DNA from 3 places in the Guyparkeria sp. TX1 genome. Region 1 is predicted to be linked to each of the others. Evidence: predicted binding sites of a transcription regulator. Region 1 holds the regulator's gene; each other region holds the start of a gene.
What was found. Region 1 encodes sigma-54, which starts transcription at its own class of promoters, with help from an activator protein. Its sites were predicted from a motif close to TGGCANGNTNCNTGCTT; they were not measured.
Positions count from the first base shown of each region.

Region 2: VWP12_RS02560 (TorF family putative porin) is a predicted target of sigma-54. The motif match lies at 4,412-4,428, and genes of this name have one in related genera.
Region 3: VWP12_RS01425 (pilin) is a predicted target of sigma-54. The motif match lies at 2,614-2,630, and genes of this name have one in related genera.

Region 1 is NZ_CP144142.1:1,930,518-1,938,147, forward strand. It holds gene VWP12_RS08900 (SIS domain-containing protein) at 1-531, shown strand, start outside; gene VWP12_RS08905 (KdsC family phosphatase) at 531-1,064, shown strand; gene lptC (LPS export ABC transporter periplasmic protein LptC) at 1,067-1,690, shown strand; gene lptA (lipopolysaccharide transport periplasmic protein LptA) at 1,756-2,310, shown strand; gene lptB (LPS export ABC transporter ATP-binding protein) at 2,318-3,091, shown strand; gene VWP12_RS08925 (RNA polymerase factor sigma-54) at 3,317-4,792, shown strand; gene hpf (ribosome hibernation-promoting factor, HPF/YfiA family) at 4,814-5,107, shown strand; gene VWP12_RS08935 (PTS sugar transporter subunit IIA) at 5,288-5,770, shown strand; gene VWP12_RS08940 (hypothetical protein) at 5,972-6,937, shown strand; gene rapZ (RNase adapter RapZ) at 6,934-7,630, shown strand, end outside.
Region 2 is NZ_CP144142.1:528,760-536,389, reverse strand. It holds gene cmoA (carboxy-S-adenosyl-L-methionine synthase CmoA) at 1-12, shown strand, start outside; gene VWP12_RS02580 (DUF2860 family protein) at 124-1,155, shown strand; gene cmoB (tRNA 5-methoxyuridine(34)/uridine 5-oxyacetic acid(34) synthase CmoB) at 1,163-2,161, shown strand; gene VWP12_RS02570 (YifB family Mg chelatase-like AAA ATPase) at 2,164-3,672, opposite strand; gene VWP12_RS02565 (accessory factor UbiK family protein) at 3,839-4,120, opposite strand; gene VWP12_RS02560 (TorF family putative porin) at 4,471-5,202, shown strand; gene VWP12_RS02555 (P-II family nitrogen regulator) at 5,267-5,605, shown strand; gene VWP12_RS02550 (ammonium transporter) at 5,621-6,865, shown strand; gene VWP12_RS02545 (YigZ family protein) at 6,971-7,600, opposite strand.
Region 3 is NZ_CP144142.1:292,006-299,635, reverse strand. It holds rRNA gene VWP12_RS01440 (23S ribosomal RNA) at 1-1,597, shown strand, start outside; rRNA gene rrf (5S ribosomal RNA) at 1,686-1,801, shown strand; gene VWP12_RS01430 (ComEA family DNA-binding protein) at 2,125-2,403, shown strand; gene VWP12_RS01425 (pilin) at 2,707-3,150, shown strand; gene mtgA (monofunctional biosynthetic peptidoglycan transglycosylase) at 3,654-4,367, opposite strand; gene VWP12_RS01415 (ProQ/FINO family protein) at 5,189-5,992, opposite strand; gene VWP12_RS01410 (hypothetical protein) at 6,227-6,712, opposite strand; gene VWP12_RS01405 (AmpG family muropeptide MFS transporter) at 6,798-7,630, opposite strand, start outside.

The DNA of each region.
Region 1 (7,630 bases):
TGCCCACTCAACCTTGCGCCCACGGCAAGCACCACCGCCACACTCGTCATGGGCGACGCCCTCGCCGTCGCTCTGCTGGATGCCCGCGGTTTTCAGCCCGAGGACTTCGCGCTCTCCCACCCGGGAGGCTCGTTGGGACGACGCCTGCTGCTGCACGTGCGTGATGTCATGCACACCGGCGAGCAGCTGCCGCGCGTGGGACCTCGTCAGAGCGTCAAGCAGGCCCTGCTGGTGATGTCCTCGGGTGGCCTCGGCATGGCCGCCGTCGTGGACGAAGACGAACGCTTGCTGGGACTGTTCACCGACGGCGACCTGCGTCGCCTGCTCGATCGAAGCGATTTCGATCTCGACTGCCCGATCGAGCGGGCCATGACCCCCGACCCGCGCACCTGCCCGGCCAACGTGCTCGCCGCCGAGGCGATGGCGATGATGGAGCGCGACAAGATCAACGGGCTGTTGGTCGTCGACGAAAAAAACCGCCTGGTCGGTGCCCTGAACATGCATGACCTGCTGCGGGCGGGGGTAGCCTGATGGCCAACCGTGACACGACATGGATCGAACGGGCCCGACAAGTCCGACTGCTGGTGCTCGACGTCGACGGCGTGATGACCGACGGCCGCCTGCACCTGACCGAGGATGGTGAGGAGCACAAGATCTTCCACAGCCGCGACGGCCATGGCATCAAGCTCATCCAGGAACTGGGCGTGGACGTTGCGATCATCACCGGGCGTTCGTCGCCCGCGGTCAGCCGACGGGCGAAGTCGCTGGGCATCCAGCACGTGGTACTTGGCGCGACCGACAAGGGCCAGGCAATCGAGGAACTCGCGCAACTGCTCGAGATCGGCCTCGAGGAGATCGCGGCGATGGGTGATGACGTGCTCGACCTGCCAATGCTCAATCGCGCCGGACTGTCGGCAACGGTCAGCGATGCCCCCATGGTGATCCGCAGCCGGGTCGACTGGATCAGCCCGGTACCCGGTGGTTACGGGGCGGTACGGGCGTTGATCGACACACTGATCGACGCGCGTGATCAATGGGGTGACGTACTGGCGCGGTACCGCTGACCATGCGCTGGCCCATTTCGTCACGGGTCAATCGCGGCCTGCTCGCCATGGCGGGACTGGGGCTGGTTGCCTGGTTGGCGTGGCACAACCTCGCCGACGAGCTCGCCCTACCCCGGGATACGGCCAGCGGTTATGCCCAGCGTCTCGACAATCCCATCAGTTGGCAATACGACGAGGCAGGCCAACTTGCCTACCAGCTTCAGAGCACGCAGGCCATCCAGCTTGACCAGACAGCAACGGGAGACCGCTACGAGCTCGACTCCCCGCGAGTCACCCTGCTGGATGCCGATCCGGCCGTGCCGCCATGGACACTGCGTGCCGAACGCGGCACGGTGACCGATCGAGGCGAGACCGTCGAACTGGCGGGATCGGTTCACGCCCAGCGCGAGCCACACCAGGAGCGCGGGCTGCTGGAATTGACCACCGAACAACTCTGGCTTTACCCGGCACAGCGCCGGGCACGCACGGATGTCCCGGCTCGATTCAGCGAGACCGCGCCGGACGGCACGCCGCGCTGGCACAGTAACGCCGAAAAGATAGCCCTCGACTGGGGCATCGAGGTCCTGACCCAGACCGGGCAGGTTCGCGACGAAATCCAACCGGGTTCAACCGGTAAAACCGACTAACCCACCCGACTCGGCACGGCAGGAACGCCGCCCCGACGCCGGCGAGAAGGCAGGAAGATCACATCATGCACATCCCGACGCATTTCATCCGCTCACGCCGCAGCCACGCAAACCGGCTCGGGACACTCGGCCTGGCGCTGATGATCGGCCTCGGTGCCCAGCCAGTCCTCGCTGCTCAGGCCGACCGGACGCAGCCGGTCAAGGTTCAGGCAGACAAGAAGGTGACCAAGTACCAGGAAGGCACCAGCGTCTACACCGGTGACGTGGTAATCGATCAGGGCAGCCTGCACGCCACCGGCAACCGCGCCACGCTCTACCTCGAGGACGGCGAGCTGGTACGGGCCGTGCTCGAGGGCCGTCCCGCCACCTTCCGGGAGCGCGATGACGAAGGCAATTGGGTCGAGGGCGAGGCGCGCGAGGCCGACTACCGCACGGGCGAGGGCTCGGTCGTTCTTACGGGCGAGGCATGGCTCAAACGTACCGGGGACGAGATCCGGTCCGAGCGCATCACCTACGATCTCGGCACTGAGGTGGTCGAGGCCGGTGAGGAAGGCGGCAAAGCACGTGTCGAGATGACCCTGCAGCCACGCAACAAGAAAGACGACAACGGTGGGGACTGACGCGACCATGACCGAGGCGACCACCCAATCTCACCTTGCCGCTCAACAGCAGCGCCACGCCCTGCTCGAGGTCAAAAGCCTGTCGAAGAGTTATGGGGCTCGCCCGGTCGTGCGCGACGTGTCGTTGAGCGTCGAGGCCGGCGAGATCGTTGGCCTGCTCGGTCCCAATGGAGCCGGCAAGACGACCAGCTTCTACATGATCGTCGGGCTGGTCGGCGTCGATCAGGGCGCGGTCTATCTCGATGGCCGCGACATCACGCACACGCCGATCGACCGGCGCGCCCACCTCGGGCTGGGTTACCTGCCGCAGGAACCCTCGGTCTTTCGCAAGTTGACCGTGCGCGAGAACATCCTCGCCATTCTCGAGCTGCGCCGCGATCTGGATCGCGCCACGCGTCCTCGAGCGCTTGACGAGTTGCTCCGGGAGCTCCACATCACCCACATCGCCGACTCCAAGGGCCAATCCCTCTCCGGTGGCGAGCGTCGTCGCGTGGAGATCGCTCGGGCACTCGCCGCCAACCCCCGAGCCATGCTGCTCGACGAACCATTCGCCGGGATCGATCCGATCTCGGTGATCGATATCCAGCGCATCATCGAGCACCTGCGTGATCGCGGCATCGGCGTGCTGATCACCGACCACAACGTTCGCGAAACCCTCGGCGTGTGCAAGCGGGCCTACATCGTCTCCGACGGCACAATCCTGGCGCACGGCACGGCCGAGGAGTTGCTGGCTAACCAGTCGGTTCGGGACGTCTACCTGGGCCACGATTTCACCTTGTAATGCCCCCCACCGGACGTCCGACCGGCGAAATAGGCAAGGTGGCTTCCGAGCCGAAATCGTTGGCATAGTGCGCCTCCGATCGGCTAAACTCGATCTCATGCAAATTGCGTGCGCACTCCCCCTTCATGGCCTGTTCCCGGGCTTGACAACACCCACGGCAGCCGAACCCTTGGCTCGCTCCAAACTCGGCGCCGGTGCCACCGCGGAGGGTTCGACATGGCCGGCATGAAGGCAGGACTCGAACTTCGCCTGGGGCAGTCGCTGGCGATGACGCCGCAACTGCAGCAATCAATTAAGTTGCTGCAGCTCTCCACCCTGGAACTGAGCCTCGAGATTCAGCAGGCACTCGACAGCAACCCATTGCTCGAGGTCGCGGAAGACGAGCAACCCGAGGAAGACACCACCGATAAGGATGCCAACGAGGAGCAGGACCCTGGCGTGCAGGCCGGCGAGGAACTGCTCGAGGACCGCAAGGACAAGTCGGCCGACGACGACCTGGTGGTGGACTCGTCCTGGGATGATTACTACGAGTCCGATGGCAGCACCCCTCTTAGCGCCAACACCCCCGGCGACGACTACGACCCCTTCGCGACCCAATCGACCGGGGAGGACAATCTCCGCGATCACCTGCTAAGCCAGATTCATCTGGCCACGCTGTCGGAGACCGACCGCCGGATCGCCACGGCACTGATCGAATCCATTGAACCGTCCGGCTATCTCGAGGAGCCCCTCGAGGAACTCGTCGCCTTGCTCAAGGACGAGCTGCCGGGAATCGATGTCGAGGAGGTTGAGGCCACGCTTCACTATATCCAGCGGCTCGACCCGGTGGGTGTCGGTGCGCGTTCGCTGGCCGAGTGCCTGATCATCCAGATCGACCAACGGCATGGCGACGACCCGGCGGCCGCCGATGCCCGTGCCGTCCTGGAGGGCGACTGGCTCGAGGCGATCGCCCGGCGGGAACTGCCACAGGTCACCAAGGGATTGGGCATCAGTCGAGAACGACTCGAATCGGCGCTGAGACTCATCCAGATGCTCGACCCACGCCCGGGGCTGTCCATCGGCGACACGGCGGCCGACTACATCAAGCCGGACGTGCTCGTGACGCATCGCGAGGATGGCTGGCACGTCGACCTCAACCCGGAAATCGCGCCACGACTGCGAGTGAACCAGACATACGCGGGCCTGATCGACCGCTCCAGCCGCGGCAAGGATGCCACCTACATCCGCAACCACCTGCAGGAGGCCCGCTGGTTCATCAAGAGCCTGCGCAGCCGCAACGAGTCACTGCTGAACGTCGCCCGCGAAATCGTGCGCCGGCAGATCGAGTTCTTCGAGCAGGGCGAAATCGCCATGAAACCCCTGGTCCTGCGCGAGATCGCCGAGACGCTCGAACTGCACGAATCGACGGTCAGCCGGGTGACCACCAACAAGTACATGCTCACCCCCCGGGGCGTATTCGAGTTCAAGTATTTCTTCTCCAGCCACGTCGGCACCAGCGACGGCGGCGAATGTTCCGCCACCGCCATCCGGGCACGCATCAAGAAACTGGTCGAGGAAGAAAATCCCAAGAAGCCCTTGAGCGATGCCAAGATTGCGACCATGCTTGGAGACGAGGGGATCGACGTCGCGAGACGGACGATCGCCAAATACCGCGAGGCGATGGGGATCGCCTCATCAACCGACCGCAAGCGATTGATATAACGCACTTATAAGGAGCGGCACATGCAGATAGACATCACCGGTCATCACGTCGACGTTACCGAGGCCCTCAAGGCCCACGTCCACGAGAAGTTCACTCGTCTTGAACGACACTTCGACAAGCTGGTGGATATCCACGTCATTCTGACCGTGGAACGCAAGGAAGCGCAGAAAGCCGAAGCCAACCTGCACGTCAGCGGTCAGGACATGCACGCCGAGGCGGTCACCGACGACATGTACGCCTCCATCGACGCCATGATCAACAAGCTCGACCGGCAGATCGTCAAGCACAAGGAAAAGCTGACCAGCCACCGCTGAGCCGGCCCCGCCGGCGTAATCGCCGGCGGATGATGGGAGGCACGCATTGATCGCTCCCTTCGCCACGTCGGAATCGGTGTTGCACAGCCGGCGCAACACGCTATGATGCGCGCCGATTCAACACATTCCCGCCCCGACCCGTGAGCGATCCTCGCGGCCAGTCGACCGACAGGGTGCTTAATGAATACTGCCGAGCTGTTTCCGATCCATCACATCCGGATCGACGAGCTGTACCAGAGCCGCAAGCGAGTCCTGGAGGTACTCTCCGGACTGTTGGCCGACGATGAACTGGGTGGCCAGCAGGCCACCCGCATCTTCGAGGCCCTGGTTGCCCGCGAACGGCTGGGCTGCACGGCGATCGGTCATGGCATTGCCGTGCCCCACGGCCGGGTCGATGACATCCTCACCCCGCGAGGTGCCCTGATCCGGCTGCGAGAAGGCGTGGACTTCGGCGCCCCGGATGGCGCCCCAGTCACCTTGGTGATCGGCCTGGTCATTCCCGAGGATTGCCCCGAACAACACCTGGAAATCCTCGGCCGCCTGGCCCGCCATCTCAACGATCCCGACGAGCGGGAGACCATCATGGAGGCCCAGAGCGCCGAGCGCGTTCAGGCGCTGATGGTAGAGTGGCTTAAGGACAGCGCAGAAGCGACCGCCAGCTAGAGGGCAGGTCTGCACGAATGGATAGCGTTACCCCGGGGACACCAGGGGTTCGGGTGCAAGGCGCGGTCCGCCGTCACTCACAAGGGGCGCAACGCCGAGTGGGGCGAACCCGCGAGCCAGAATGGCGATCGATTCGTGCAGACCTTCCCTAATTCGGGCTTACGCCCGACCATCGAGCCTTGATCGGCAAACGGGCAGGCCATGATCCCGAGCTTTACATACCGCCACCTCCCCTCCGATGCCGGCGACGGCGACTGGCAGCAGGCGCTTCCCGACGGCTGGGACACACCGGTTGCCGACGACCAACGCCTGGTCGGCCCGGCGAATCCCTGGATTCCCACGCGCGTCGCACTGATCTCCCCGGCGCTGCGTCACTACCTGCAATGCGGTGAAGAGTGCCTGCAGCGGGCCAATGGGCCGGTGGCGACGATCACCCCGCCGCGGGTGATCATTCTCAGCCAGGCACACGCTGACGTACTTGCCGACTGGCTCGATCGGCACGCCACGGTCCCGAGCATAGGGGCCGACATCCATATCCTGAGCAGCAGTGAGGACGATGAAACCATCGCTCGCCGGCTGCGGCGCCTGTGTGGCAACACGAACGAGGACTGGCGCCATGGCGTGTTCATGGAGGTCAGCGGGCTGGGGGTGCTGATCCGCGGCTCGGCGGGCATTGGCAAGAGCGAGGTCGCACTCGAACTCCTCAGCCGCGGTCACCGCCTGATCGCCGATGACGCACCGTGCTTCACCGTTCACGGCGAGGAAGTCACGGGCTCCTGTCCCGATCGCCTGTTCGGCCTGCTCGAAGTCCGGGGCATCGGCATCGTCGACATTCGCGAACTCTTTGGCAGCAACGCCCTCAAAACTCGCAAATACCTCCGCCTGATCGTCGATCTCTACCCCGGCGATGCCGGCCGTCCCATCGGTGCCGAGGAACGCCTGTTCGGTGATCGCGGTAACGAACGGGTCGCCGGCCAGACTATCCCCGTCTGGCGCCTGCCGGTAGCACCGGGGCGCAACCTCGCCGTCCTGTTGGAAACGATCGTGCGTCAGCGTAACCTCGAACGCCAGCGCGGCGGCCAGCCGGCCAGCCGGCAGATCGCGCGGCTGTTCGCCGACGGCGAGATCCCCCCGCGACCCGACGAAAAACCGGAGGCCTGGTCATGACCAGACCGTTTCCGCGCCTGATACTCGTCACGGGGCAATCCGGCTCCGGCAAGTCCGTGGCCCTGGCCGCGCTGGAAGACAGCGGGTTCTACTGCATCGACAACCTGCCACCGGACCTGCTCGACCATCTCGCCGAAAGCTACCTGGAAGGCGGTATCGTCGCCCGGGGGATCGCCATCAGTATCGATGCGCGCGCACCGGAGCAATCGCTGGCCAGCCTCCCCGACCGGATCGACCGACTCAAGGAACGTCTGCCGGAACTGCAGATCAGCAGCCTGTTCCTCGAGGCCGATCGTCAACGCCTGATCACCCGGTTTTCCGAGACGCGACGACGCCACCCCCTCTCCTACCAGATCGAGAACCTGGTCGAGGCGATCGCGCGCGAAGGGCAATTGCTGATGCCGATCCGTGCCTACGCGGACCTGGTCATCGACACCAGCCTGACCACCGTCCACCAGCTACGCGAGGACGTGCGTGCCCGTCTGATCGGTGAAAAAGAGGCCGGGCCGCGCATCCTGATCCAGTCGTTCGGCTTCAAGTTCGGCATTCCGCTCGATTCCGACTTTCTCTTCGACGTGCGTTTTCTGCCCAACCCGCACTGGTCGGCGGCACTTCGCTCGCACAGCGGTCTCGATCAACCGGTCGTCGACTACCTCGAACAACACCCCGTGACCCACGAGACCCGTACGCGTA
Region 2 (7,630 bases), 910 kb from region 1:
CAGACCGACTGATTGCCCCGTCCAGGGAACCGCTCATGGCGGGAAGAGACATACCTCTTATGCTGTGCGACCCATAACGGACGGTCGCGATCTTGTCGTGTGTGAACAACAGGAATGGAACCGATGAACGCCTTTGAAAATCTCGTGTCCCGGGCCGTGGCGCAGGCCATTGCCTTGGCCATCCTGCCGCTGAGCCTGCTCCTTGCAACGGGGGCGCAGGCCTCGCCGATCGCCGACGAGACCGGTTTCTCCGGCGAGATTCAGCCGCTGATTGGTGTCATGTCGAGCCGGTCCAATCTGGCCGTGTCCGGCGATCAGAAGCGGATTGATTCCCTCTATAGCCTGTCCTCACGCGAGACACGCCCGATCGGTGGGGTGTTGGGGCAGATCGACTACACCGTCGTGCCGCGCGAGTTGTCGCTCTATGCCGGCACCCCTCGGTCCGCCCTGGCCGATGCGGAGCTCGGCGTCGAGGTCGGTGCGCGCTACCTGGTGGGCGGTGTCGGGCTGCTGACCGCGGGCGTGATCCCGGTCACCGTCAATGACAGCGAGGTCTGGTCGGACCCGTTCGTGGTCGGAGAGCGTCGTGACGCCACTGATGTCGATCGCCGCGGCCTGCACCTGGGGCTGGCGGTCATTGCCGGAACCGGGTTGTCGGTGGATTACCGCCTGTACCGTCGCAACATCGACGATGAACGCTCCGGCCAGGCGCTGGAGTTGTCGCCCGCCGAGCGTCGACTGCTGGAACGGGAAGGCACCGAGCACCGCTTCGATCTCAATTACCGGCTCGCCCTCACCGATCGCTTTAGTGTGACGCCCGGCGTGCAATACCGCCGCCTGGATGCCGATGGCGCCGCGAACCGAGGCTGGCTGCTGCGCCCGCAGCTGACCGCCCGCTACGAGATCGATCGCTGGTCGCTCTCGATGACCGGTTACTACGGCGTGGATCGCTACGACGCGCGTCAGCCGATCTATGACGAGTACCGCGACGGCAAGGAAATGGGTGTGGTTGCCGGCGTGCGCTACGCCGAGCCGTTCGGTTGGTCGAACTGGTCGGTCAACGCCTACGGTGTCTGGTCCGAGCGCGATTCCGATATCCGCTTCTACGATCAGGAAACCGGCCTGTTCGCCGTCGGGCTCGGTTACCGGTTCTGATCAACCGATGAGGGATGCCGCCACCGAGCGGTCGGTCGCGCTCGGCATCGAGCGCATCGCCCGCCAGACCCGTGCCGCGCTCGGTCACCTTCCCCGACGCATGCCGATGGAGGGGTGGCGCACGTTCGACTGGGCGTCAGTCAATCACGGCGACTGGTCGCGATGGCTGGCCGCCGTCGGCGATCTCCCCGAGCGCCCTGCCGGGGCCGTCAATCATCTCGACCGACCCGCTATCACCGCGCGTGCCGACGAGGCCCTGGCCGGGCTCGAGGATGTGCTCCGTGACCTGATCCCCTGGCGCAAGGGGCCTTTCGACCTGTTCGGGGTGTCGATCGATACCGAGTGGCGCTCGGACCTCAAATGGGACCGACTGGTCGACCACATCCAGCCGCTGGCCGGTCGTCGGGTACTCGATATCGGCAGCGGCAACGGCTATCACCTCTGGCGCATGCTCGGCGCCGGGGCGGACTTCGCCCTCGGCGTCGATCCCACCTGGGTGTTCGTGGCCCAGTTTCATGCCGTCGCCCACCTGCTGGGCGAAACGCGCGCCGGCATCGTGCCTACTACGCTGGAAGGCTTTCCGCAGCGGCCGCGCTTCGACACGGTCTTCTCGATGGGCGTGCTCTACCACCGCCGCGATCCGTTCACGCACCTCGGTGAACTCAAGGCCTGCCTGCGCCCGGGCGGCGAGCTGGTCCTCGAGACCCTGGTGGTCGAGGGGGGTGCCACCACCATCCTCACGCCGGCCGATCGCTACGCTGGCATGCGCAATGTCTGGTTCCTGCCCAGTCCGGCTGCCGTGATCGGTTGGCTCAAGCGCATGGGCTTCGTCGATCCCGAAGTGGTCGACGTGACGGTGACCACCGCGGAGGAGCAGCACCGCACCGACTGGTTCGGCGACCGCCAGTCGCTGGTCGACTTCCTCGATCCCGACGATCCCACCCGGACCCGCGAAGGGCTGCCCGCGCCCCGGCGCGCCATCATCACCGCTCGTCGCCCCGGCTAGCGTTACGACATTCCCCCGCTGAACAGCCGATCGAGGTTGCGGTAGCCGATCGCCTCGGCCAGGGCGGCCGAATCGATGGCGTCGCGATCCTCGTAGTCGGCGATGCTGCGGGCGAGCTTGAGGATCCGCTCGCGCGCCCGCCCCGAGAGATTCAGTTGCTCGATCGCCCGGTTGAGCATGTGGCGCTCGGGTTGCGCCAGCACGATGTGTTCGGCCACCCCGGCGGCGTCCAGCCGCGCGTTGACCACCCCCTGCCGTGCCCGCATGCGTTGACGTGCCGCGATCACCCGCTCGCGCACGGTCTGGCTGTCCTCGCCGTCGGGCTGAGCCTGATCGAGGTCGGTGGCCGGCACGCGCGGGACTTCCAGGTGGATGTCGATCCGATCGAGCAATGGGCCGGAGACCTTGGCGCGGTAACGCTGGGCGGCGCGCGAGTGGATCTCGCTGCCCTGCGGTGAAGGGTTCATCGCCGCGATCAGCTGAAAGTCGGCCGGGAAGCGGGCGTGGCGCGCGGCCCGCGAGATCATCACCGAACCGGCCTCGAGTGGTTCGCGCAGGGCCTCGAGCACGCGGCGATCGAATTCCGGCAGCTCGTCGAGGAACAGCGTGCCGTGGTGGGCGAGCGAGATCTCGCCCGGTGCCGGGTGAGAGCCGCCACCGATCAGCGCGACGGCCGAGGCGGAGTGGTGCGGGGCGCGAAATGGGCGCTCACCGAAGCGAGTGGGGTCGAAACCACCGGGCGTGACCGTGGCCACCTCGGCGGCGGCCAGCGCCTCTTCCTCGGTCATCGGCGGCAGGATGCCGGCGAGTCGCTGGGCCAGCATGCTCTTGCCGGCACCCGGTGGACCGATCAGCAGCAGATTGTGTTTTCCAGCCGCGGCGATCGCCAGCGCGCGCTTGGCCCGCGGTTGGCCGCGGACGTCGGCGAGATCGCCATTGATGGCCGGGTCGACCGGCGGGGGTGGACGGTGTTCCAGTCGCACGGGATCGGCCTCGCCCGCCAGGTAGGCCACCAGATCGCGCAGATGATGTAGCCCTCGGCCGGCAACCCCCGGGATGAGCTCCGCCTCCGCCTGGCCGTCGGCTGGCAGGAGCAATTCCCGCCCGGCATCGCGCGCCGCCCGGGCGGCGGACAGATTGCCGCGCACCGAGCGCAAGCTGCCATCCAGGGACAGCTCACCCAGGCATTCGATATGTGCCAATCGTTCACGGGCGGGCGCCGGTAGCTGACCGGTGGCGGCGAGGATGGCCAGGGCGATGGCGAGATCGAAGCGCGCGCTTTCCTTGGGCAGGTCGGCCGGGGCGAGATTGACGGTCAGCCGACGTGGCGGGAACTCGAAGCCCGAGGAAAGGATCGCCGCACGGACCCGGTCGCGGGATTCGCGCACGGCGGTCTCGGGTAGCCCGACCAGGGTGAATGCCGGCAGTCCCGGGGCGACATGGGCCTCGACGGTGACCGCGGGGGCGTGAATGCCGAGCAGGGCCCGGCTGTGAATCTTGGCGATGGGCATGTCCGTATGCCTCGTGTCGTGGGTAGGTCGGCCGGCGGGCCTTGCGGAAAACGCGGCGCCGGCGAGGGGATTGTCGGTCTGAGGCCGCTGCTGGCCGGGCATCCATGCCCGTCGGCAACGGCTTGTTCAACGAACCGGCGCGGAAACCGGTTTGCCGGGTCCGGGTTCAGCTGGCCATGTCGCCTTCTTCATTCTCGGGCTGGCCGCCGTGGTGTTTTTCCATCTCGGCGACGCGCTGCTCCAACGCCTCGAGCTTGGCGCGGGTGCGGGCGAGCACCTGGGTCTGCACGTCGAATTCCTCGCGCGTGACCAGATCCATGCGGGAAAACCCATTGCTGACGGCCTGGCGAACCGCCTTGTCGAACTCCTGCTTGCCCTCGCGCAGGCTCTCGGGCATGGCCTGCTCGATGCGTTGGGAGATCTCTTCGATCGTGTGGGTGATGGACATCTCGGTACCTCGGTGTGGTTCGTCGTCGACGGCATCCCGATTGTTGGGGATACCCCTGGCAGATGCAAGGCAAAGCGACCCGGCATGACCACACCCGATCATCACCCGCCCCCGGTCTGATCTCCGGGCGATGCCGGGGCAATTACGGGGCAATCACGGGGCGCGGGGCGCACCATAAAGAGGCAGCAGCGAAAATCGCCGTCCCCAAATTGGGGAGCCGGTGCGCGGAGCGGCGAGAGCGATTCCGATGGCGGAGATTATAAGTGTCTATAAATAAAGGAAAACCACAACTGGCACGGGCGGTGCAATGACCTGGGCGAACCCGAACGTTCACCTGATGGAGCACAGACATGAAAAAGACACTTATCGCCACCAGCCTTGCCACCGCCATGGCTTCCGCCGTCAGCCTGTCGGCCCTCACCCTGCCCTCCGTGGCTGCGGCCGAGGTCTCCGCCAATGTCGGTGTGGTTTCCAACTACTTCTTCCGTGGTGTGACCCAGACCGACGACGGCGCGGCCGTCCAGGGTGGCCTCGACTACGGGCATGACTCCGGCTTCTACGCCGGCACCTGGGCCTCCACTGTCGACTTCGGTGACGGCACCAGCTACGAGCTCGACCTGTATGCCGGCTACGGCGGCAGTATCGGCGATCTCGGTTACGACGTCGGCTATATCTACTACGCCTACCCGGACGGCGACGATCTCGACTTCGGCGAGATCTACGGCTCGCTCTCCTACAGCTATCTCACCGCCGGTTTGGCCTACACGGTCAATTCTCAGGCAAGCGGTGACGATGCTGCCTTCGATACGGGTGACCTGTACTACTACGCCGGCGTCGATGTTCCGTTCGGCGATTCCGGTTACAGCGGCAGCCTCTACTACGGCTACTACAGCTTCGAGAACGACAGCTCGACCAACGAACTCGACTACGGTCACTGGAGCGCGGGCCTTTCCAAGGATGTCGGCGATTTCGGTTCGGTCGGCTTCAACTTGGAGATGGCTGATATCTCGGGGGATCACGCATGGGCTGATTCGAATTCCGACGACCTGAAGCTGTGGATCAGCTGGTCCAAGTCGTTCTGATCCGACCGAACCATAACGGACCCACGGGTCGGCCCGGCGCCGGCCCGCTTCCGAGGAGAGAAACATGAAACTGATTACCGCAATCATCAAGCCCTTCAAGCTTGACGACGTCCGCGAGGCACTCGGCGGCGTCGGCGTGAAAGGGATCACCATGACCGAGGTCAAGGGCTTCGGTCGCCAGAAAGGACACACCGAGCTCTACCGGGGCGCGGAGTACGTGGTCGACTTCCTGCCCAAGGTAAAGCTGGAAATGGTCGTCGACGACGGCCTGGCCGACCAAGTGATCGAGGTGATCACCAACGCGGCGAGTACCGGCAAGATCGGCGACGGCAAGATCTTCGTCTCGCCGATCGAGGAAGCCATTCGCATCCGTACCGGCGAGACCGGCGCGGACGCCCTTTAAGCGGAGGATTTCACCGTGGAAACTCAAGTCATCGAACTGGGCTATGCCCTCGATACGTTCTACTTCCTGATCGCCGGTGCCTTCGTCATGTGGATGGCAGCGGGCTTCACCATGCTCGAGGCCGGGCTGGTGCGCTCGAAAAGCACCGTCGAGATCCTGACCAAGAACATCGCGCTGTTCTCGATCGCCTGCGTGATGTACATGGTGGTCGGCTACAACATCATGTACGGCGACGGCATCTCCAGCATCATCCCGGGTCTGAGCTTCTTCCTGGGCGCCGACAACACGGCGGCCGAGGTCGTGGCGAGTGGTGGCGACATCTACTACTCCAACATGGCCGACTTCTTCTTCCAGGTCGTGTTCGTGGCCACCGCCATGTCCATCGTCTCCGGCGTGGTCGCCGAGCGGATGAAGCTGTGGGCCTTCCTCGCCTTCACCGTGGTCCTCACCGGCCTGATCTACCCGATCCAGGGCTACTGGAGCTGGGGTGGCGGCATCCTGAGCGATCTGGGCTACTCCGACTACGCCGGCTCGGGCATCGTCCACTTCACCGGTGCGGTTGCCGCCCTGGCGGGTGTGCTGCTGCTTGGTCCGCGTAAGGGCAAGTTCGGTCCGAACGGTCAGGTCAATGCCCTGCCGGGTGCCAACCTGCCGCTGGCGACCCTGGGTACGTTCATCCTGTGGTTGGGCTGGTTCGGCTTCAACGGCGGCTCGGAACTCAAGGTCTCCGATGTCGACTCGGCCAATGCGGTCGCCCAGGTGTTCACCAACACCAATCTCGCCGCTGCCGGTGGCGTGATCGCGGCGATGATCGCCTCGCGCCTGACCTTCGGCAAGGTCGACCTGACCATGGTGCTCAACGGCGCGCTGGCCGGTCTGGTCGCCATCACCGCCGACCCGGCTTCCCCGTCTGCCCTGATGGCCACCCTGATCGGTGCGATCGGCGGCGTGATCGTGGTCTTCTCGATCCTCGGCTTCGAAAAGATCCGTATCGACGACCCGGTCGGTGCCCTGTCGGTCCACGGCGTGGCCGGTGTCTGGGGCGTCTTGGCGGTACTGCTGTCGAACGACGAGGCGACCCTCGGCGGACAGCTGGCGGGTCTTGCCCTGATCGGTGGCTTTGTCTTCGTCGCCAGCCTAATCATCTGGCTGATCCTCAAGGCCGTCATGGGCCTGCGCATCAGCGATGAGGACGAGCAGGAAGGCGTCGATTCGGTCGAGTGCGGCATGGAGGCCTACCCCGAGTTCACCACCAAGTAAGGACATATCGAGCCATTCGACGACACAGGGACGTGTCAGCAAGAGCGAGGCCCGGGCAACAGCCCGGGCCTTTTTGCGTCTATCGACACGTATCGTCGGTGGTGCTCAGTCGTCGTTGGGCGGCTCGAGCCGTTCGATGCCCTGGGCGCCAAGGAAGGCCTCGAAGGCGTCAACCTGTTCGACGGGTACGTCCAGCCGTGCGGTCACCCGGTTGCCGTAGTCGATCGACAGCAGTTGCGCCCCGTACTGGTCCGACCAGTGTCGCAACGGCTGCTCGTCGGCAAAGTCGAGCGCCAGGGTAAAGGCCCGCTGCGGGCGATGTTCGTCCAGGGGGAGTTCGGCGAGTACCTGCTGTGTCGACCCGGCATAGGCGCGCACCAGGCCACCGGCACCCAGCTTCACCCCGCCGAAGTAGCGCGTCACCACGACGATCACGTCACCGATGCCCTTGTGCTGGATCACGTTGAGGATCGGCTTGCCGGCCGTGCCGCTCGGTTCGCCGTCATCGCTCATCGCCGCGCTGGCGGCGGTTTCCGGGTTGCCGACCAGGTAGGCCCAGCAATGATGGCGCGCGTCCGGGTAGTCCGCCTTCACTGCCTCGACGAAGGTCAGGGCCGCCCGGCGGTCCGCGACCGGCCCGGCACGGGCGATAAAGCGGCTTTTCTTGACCTCCAGCTCGCGCTCGATCGTTGCGGCTGGGGTGACGTAGCCAGTTGACGGGGGTGGCTGGCTCATGAAGGAAGCTCTGCGCGATTCGATGACGTC
Region 3 (7,630 bases), 670 kb from region 1:
TCCAAGGTTTCCTGCGCAACGTCAATCGGCGCAGGGTGAGTCGGCCCCTAAGGCGAGGCTGAGAAGCGTAGTCGATGGGAAGCAGGTTAATATTCCTGCACCGACCGTTATTGCGATGGGGGGACGGAGAAGGCTAGGCCAGCCGGCAGTTGGTGTCCGGTTTAAGCCCGTAGGTGGATCTCTTAGGCAAATCCGGGAGATCAACACCGAGAGGTGACGACGAGTTCCCAAGGGAACGAAGTGGTTGATGCCATGCTTCCAGGAAAAGCCTCTAAGCTTCAGATAACGGTTGACCGTACCCTAAACCAACACAGGTGGACTGGATGAGAATTCCAAGGCGTTGAGAGAACTCGGGTGAAGGAACTAGGCAAAATAGCACCGTAACTTCGGGAGAAGGTGCGCCCCCGTTAGGTGATCGGACTTGCTCCGTTAGCCGAAGGGGGTTGCAGTGACCAGGCCGCTGCGACTGTTTATCAAAAACACAGCACTCTGCAAACTCGAAAGAGGACGTATAGGGTGTGACGCCTGCCCGGTGCCGGAAGGTTAATTGATGGGGTTATCTTCGGAGAAGCCCTTGATCGAAGCCCCGGTAAACGGCGGCCGTAACTATAACGGTCCTAAGGTAGCGAAATTCCTTGTCGGGTAAGTTCCGACCTGCACGAATGGCGTAACGATGGCGGCGCTGTCTCCACCCGAGACTCAGTGAAATTGAAATCGCTGTGAAGATGCAGTGTACCCGCGGCAAGACGGAAAGACCCCGTGAACCTTTACTACAGCTTTGCACTGAATACTGAACCTACTTGTGTAGGATAGGTGGGAGGCTTTGAAGCCAGGACGCCAGTTCTGGTGGAGCCAACCTTGAAATACCACCCTGGTATGTTTGGTGTTCTAACCCAGGTCCGTTATCCGGATCGGGAACCGTGCATGGTGGGTAGTTTGACTGGGGCGGTCTCCTCCGAAAGCGTAACAGAGGAGCACGAAGGTTGGCTAAGCACGGTCGGAAATCGTGCGGTTAGTGCAAGAGCATAAGCCAGCTTGACTGTGAGACAGACACGTCGAACAGGGTCGAAAGACGGTTCTAGTGATCCGGTGGTTCTGTATGGAAGGGCCATCGCTCAACGGATAAAAGGTACTCCGGGGATAACAGGCTGATACTGCCCAAGAGTCCATATCGACGGCAGTGTTTGGCACCTCGATGTCGGCTCATCACATCCTGGGGCTGAAGCAGGTCCCAAGGGTATGGCTGTTCGCCATTTAAAGTGGTACGCGAGCTGGGTTCAGAACGTCGTGAGACAGTTCGGTCCCTATCTGCCGTGGGCGTTGGAGATTTGAGGGAATCTGTCCTTAGTACGAGAGGACCGGGATGGACGAACCTCTGGTGTTCCGGTTGTCACGCCAGTGGCACTGCCGGGTAGCTAAGTTCGGATTGGATAACCGCTGAAAGCATCTAAGCGGGAAGCCAACCCCAAGATGAGATCTCCCCGGGGCTTCGAGCCCCCTGAAGGGCCGTGGAAGACCACCACGTTGATAGGCGGGATGTGGAAGTGCAGTAATGCATGCAGCTAACCCGTACTAATCACCCGTGCGGCTTGACCATATAACGCCAAAGCGACACACACGGATACCCCGTACATACCGCATTCACTTTACTGCCGTCCGGCTCACGCCGGGCGGCTACCCCTTCGCCTGGCGTCCATAGAGCGGTGGAACCACCTGTTCCCATCCCGAACACAGCAGTGAAACGCCGCATCGCCGATGATAGTGTGGGGCCTCCCCATGTGAAAGTAGGTCAACGCCAGGCTCCCAATTGAAAGCCCCGTCGCAGCATTAGCTGGACGGGGTTTTTCTTGTGCGGCGTGAGTTGCTTTCTTCGTTTTCCTAAGGACTTCTCGGCCTCCGCGGTCACCAGAGGCCAGTTCTGTGGGTTGGGCTTTAGCCCAACAGTCCACGTCGGAGAGCCTCCCGATTCCACTTAGTGCCGGAAGGGTTGGGTAGAGCGGAGCCCTGTAGGCATATTCCTACAATCTAAACCGTAAACTCCTACAGCATATTAGGAATATGCTGATATGCATGTGGGATCGGCCCGCGTAAGGTACAACCATCCCACGTGTACAAGGAGGTAGGATGATGAAAGGACTCACCCATTCCGTACGCGCGGCCGCCATCGGTGCCGCGCTGTTACTCGCCCCTCCGGCATTCGCTGCGGAGCCGTTGAATATCAACGAGGCATCCAAGGCGGAGCTGGTTACCCTCAACGGCATCGGCCAGGTCTACGCCGAGCGCATCGTGGAATACCGCTCCGAGCACGGACGCTTCGAGTCGGTCGACCAGCTTGCCGAGGTCGAGGGTATCGGTGAGAAAACCATCGCGACAATCAAGGATGAGGTCGCGGTGGGCGAATAACGGTTTCGCAGCCAAGTGGAATCAGGGCCCCGGCATCTGCCGGGGCTTTTTGCGTTTGCTTGTTTTGTGATCCCAGCCTTAAAGTTCTGCGAAACAGTGTGTCAACTCGTGACAGTAGGTGCTCGGTGCGCGTCGGGACTTGACGCAGGGCTGGCGGCGACACGTCGCATACCCCATGTCCGCCGGCCCTGGCATGCCGTTTGCGATAGCTGGCACGGGGCGTGCTTGCGTATAAGGGGCCTATGGGCCAGGAGGCCCGGTTGATCAACGCTCCAAAGGAGAATTTCACGAATGATGAAGCAAATGAACAAGCAGGTTCAGAAGGGTTTTACCCTGATCGAGCTGATGATCGTCGTGGCGATTATCGGTATCTTGGCTGCCATCGCGCTGCCGGCATACCAAGATTACACCGCTCGTGCGCAGGCGTCCGAGGGTTTCACCTCCACTGCGGGTCTTCGTGCAGACATCGCTGTGTTTTCCTCTGAGAATGGCACATTGACAGGTGTCGGTAGCGATTCTGCCATCACCACTGCGGCTAGTGAGCTGAACGGGAAGTATTTCAGCACTGTTGCGGTTGCTACTGACGGCACCGGTACGATCACGGTGACTTTTGATGACGGTGTGCTTGCTGGTATCACTGATTCGAACTTGACAATTACACCTAACGTTGAGACGTCGGGCCAGATCTCCAGTTGGGATTGTGATGGTTTGGAAGATAAGTATCTTCCGAGTGCATGCCGACCGTAATTTCGCTTCACGAATAGCCGGCTAATAATTAAGAGCCGCCCCGTTGGGCGGCTTTTTTGTGTCAGCGCATCTCGAGCGCGGGTGGAACATCTCCTTACGTTCGTGTTTCGGGACTACTTTGTCGCGGTGGATGGAATCAGGTACCTGGGGTGGAAAAGGGGGTCAGGGGTAATTCGCCTTAAAGGGGGGAGGGGCTCGTTCACGTGTTGGTGGCGAGTGTCCGAATCGATGAGATAACCCCGGTTGTACCGGAATCAAGGCGTCTTCGAGTATTCCATTCTGCCCAGCACCGCGTTGGTCCTGACCTGCAATCCGCGTGCGTTGCGGTTGTCCTGGTAGAAGCGCGGATTGGGGAGCATGGCCGCCAGATGAGCAGCTTCCCAGTAAAAAAGGGGTCAGAGGCAATTAGCTCATAGCGACTGCGACCATCTCCAGTTTCCCCGTGATACGGAAAAGAGGTCAAAAGTCTTTGCCCGCCTCTGATGGCTCCGTTATTCGCTGACTCAAGGCGTCTTTGAGTATTCCATTCGGCCGAGCACCGCATCGGTCCTCACCTGCAATCCGCGCGCGTTGCGGTTGTCCTGGTAGAAGCGCGGGTTGGGCAGCATGGCGGCCAGACGGGCGGATTCGTGTCGGGTCAGGCCGCTGGCTGACTTGCCGTAGTAGTGGCGGGCGGCGGCCTCGACGCCGTAGAGCAGGTCGCCCCATTCGGCGTAGTTCAGATACAGCTCGAGAATCCGGCGCTTGCCCAGCACGCCTTCCAGCATCAGGGCGATCAGCGCTTCCTGGCCCTTGCGCCAAAGTGACTGGCCGGCGGATAGGAACAGGTTCTTTGCCAGTTGCTGTGTGATGGTCGATCCCCCGGCGACGATCTCGCCGGCTTCGAGGTTACGTTCCATGGCGTGACGTAAGCCCACCAGGTCGATGCCCCAGTGGTCCATGAAGCGGTCGTCCTCGGAGGCGACCACGGCACGGCGGGCGGCCGGACTGATGGCGTCGTAGGGCACGTAGATTTGTTGGGCCGTAATGTCCGGGCGAATGCCTCGCAGGAGTTCCAGGCGCTCGCGCATGAAGGCGGTGGTCTCAGGGTTGTTGTCCCGCAGGTGCCAGACCTGCACGAAGAACCATAGCTGGACCAGCAGGAAGGCGAGCAGCGCCAGCAGGATGATTCGCCAGATCCAGCGGCGGATGGGGCGATTGCGTTTGGATCGGCTCATGGGGGGGCGTGTTGCTAGGTATGGTGTTGGATGATCGGGCGAACAGTTTGCTGCCGCCGCCGTTCGGGGACAGCCGGACCCGTGGGAGTTTGCCCGGCAAATGAATCGCGCCCACGGCGCGAGTCCCGGCGGATCTATGTTGATCGATCGGAGCAAGGCACCTTGGTGTGAAGGTGGTATAGCTTTCGGGCGTTTATGAAGCTGCTTGTCTCCGTTTCGGCGAGGGTGACCACGCCCGAGCCACTTTCTATTGCTTGTCCAATAGAAAGTGCCCAAAGACAAGGACACCCCGGCGCCTTGGCCCTTCGGGCTTCCAGGGGGAAGGGCTGCGCGAATCCGATACCACTCTGGCCTTGCGAGTCGTTCGTGATCAAGGCGCGGCGTCGCTGGCGTGCCGATGGCCACGTCAAGACGGCGCAACGCCGAACGCGGGCGACTCGCAAGGCCCCGCAGGGCGCGTCTTGAGGCGGGCATCTGCTGCGTTGCCGTCCTTGGGAAGAGAATGACTCTTCCGCGGCGAACGGGCGCCTTGCATCTGCCCGCCTCAAGACGCGCAGAGCGGCATCGTATTCGTGCAGACCTTCCCCTTCACCGCTGACTTGCTGTCGGGCCCGGTTCGACGCGACGTCGTGTCGCGCGAACCTCGGAGCGGCGTCCCTGTCGCTCCGACCCGGCAATTCATCGGTGACGAGGCAAGGCGCGGGGGCCCCGGTGTGCCGGATTTGAACGGTGTGGTGGAAATCAGCCGCTTAAAAGGCTGAGAACAGCGGAGTCGCCCAGGCGGCTTTCGCCGGCGGGGCCCGATCCCACGACCGTGGGTATTACTTCACGCCGTCCTGGCCGAAGCGCTGGGCGAGTCGGTCGAGCTTTTCTTCCATGCTGAGGTTCTTCAGCGCCGGATCGGCCTGTTCTGACTTGCGCGATTCGCCGGACTTGTTCGGTCGACGGTCATTGCGGCGCTTGTTGCCTTCCTGTCCTGACCGTGCCTTGTCACCTTGGCCGCCATTGGCTGCCTTGCGCGGCCCCTTGTCTGCCGGTTTGCGGGGGCGGCGTGGCTTCTTCTCGCTGCCTTCTTCAGTTTCGCCCTGCTCGGCGCGCTTGGCGTCGCGGGCGGCGTGGATGGCCTTGATCTGTTCCTCGGCGTGGCCTCGTGCCTTGTCATCGACCGGTTCGGCCGGCTCGCCCTTGAGGTCGACGCGGTGCTCGGCGTTCTTCATGGCGATGTGGTACGACAGCCGCGAGGTGTAGAACTTCATCGCCGCGCGGATGGCCTTGGAGTTGAGCCCATCAAGCTCGGCCGGGCGATCGGCGAGGATCTGCTGGAGGATGCCGATGGCCAGCGGCTTGACCTGTTTCGGGTCGGAGGAAAACGCCTCCGGCCAAGCGGCCTCGAACTGCTTGACCGCCTCACGCGGGTGGACGCGCGGCTTTTTCGGCTGGTTCGCTGCCGCAGATTCTGCCTGAGGTTGGGGCTGGTCGCCCTGCGCGCTGTCGGATTGGCCTTCGGCCACGGTTTGTTCGGCCGGCGCGGTTGCTTCCTGGCTGGCCTCTGGGGTGGTCTCGACCGCGTCGGTGCCGGTGGTTTCCGGTTTCGGGTCGGTGGCCTGATGCTCGTCTGCGGTCATGTCGTCGGTCGCTGGCTTGGCGTAAATTGGGAAACTCTGCACGAATCGGATAGCGCCCTGGCTTGGCGAGCCGTTCGAGAACAAGGCGCGCGGAGCATTATCGGATTCGTGCAGAGCTTCCATGACCGGACCTGCCGCCGCTCATGGTGGCGGACAGGCTAGTCCGGCAAAGGGTGAATCTTAACGGTTTAGCTGGCCGCCGGCCACAACGCCGAGTGGCGGCGTGACCGGTTGTCAATTGAGGATGTCGTAGACAATGTCGCTGACGACGTTGCCGGCGGTGTCGGCGATCACCACGTCGGGGCCCACCCGGTAGTAGCGCATGTGGTCCGGCAGCGGAGAGAGCTGGCGCACCAGTTCGCGCGGCAGGCGCTCATATTCCACATCACGTGGCGGCCACGTTGAGCCGCGCTCGAGCCGCTTGGCATGCCCCGGCGGGACCTTGCCCTGTTTGGCCAGGCCCGGCGGCAGGTTGCGGCTGTACCAGTCCTGAATGTACGTCCGTTCGCGGGTGGAGATATGGTAGCGCGAGGTGTTGCGTTCACGCTCGGCGTGGCGCTCCGGCGGGTTGGCCATGCCTTGTTTCTCCGCCTTTTCCGGCGCGCCCTGTGCCTTCTGCGGTTGGCCGGCGTGCTCCGGCGGTTGGGCCATGGCGTTGGCCTGGCCGATCACGAGGGCCGCGCCCGTCGCGACCAGTATTCGTCCAATACGTCCTTTCATGCCGTTACTCCCGGTCGTTGTCGGCTCGCTCCAGTATAGAAGACGGGACCTGCCTTGGCCTGAGAGGTTCCCGCCTCGCGCGGCCTTACTGGTCGAGTCGACGAATGGTGTGCCGCGCGCGCCACAGTAGCCACAGACCGGGCAGGGCGGCCAGGAAGGTGAGGAGGAAGAAGATCGTCCAGTCGACGGCCTCGACGATGAAACCGGCGGTCGGCCCGAGATAGATGCGCCCCAGCGCGGCGATGGCCGAGAGCAGGGCGTACTGGGTGGCGGAGTATTCCTTGTCGCAAAGCGCCATCAGGAAGGCGACGAAGGCGGCGGTGCCCAGTCCGCCGGCGAAGTTCTCCAGCGAGATAACCGCCACCATCAGCCCGTAGCTGTTCCATTCGTACAGCCAGGCGTAACCGAGGTTGGTGATCGCCTGGAGCACGCCGAACAGCATCAGGGCGCGGAACAGGCCCAGCTTGACCATCCACAGCCCGCCGAACAGCCCGCCGATAATTGTCGCGATCAGCCCGGCGCCGTTGTTGATCAGGCCGACATCGGTGGCGGTGAAGCCCGCGCCGCGGATCAGAAAGGCGGTCGTCAGCGTGCCGGCGAAGGCATCGCCGAACTTGTAGAGAATGACCAGGAAGATCAGCGCCCAGGCCTCGGGGCGGGAGAAGAATGCCTTCATCGGCCCGATGACCGCTTCGCGCATGGTCTGCGGTGCAAGATCGCGCGTGTCCTTCTCCGGGGCGAACCAGGCCGTGACCATGCCCACGCCCATCAGTGCCGCCATGATGGTGTAGGTCAACGGCCAGCCGATGTGGTCCCCCATCACCAGTGCCGCCGAACCGGCGACCAGCATGCCGATGCGGTAGGCCATGACGAATACCGCCGCGCCGAGCCCGCGTTCGGGAGCGTCGAGGGTATCGG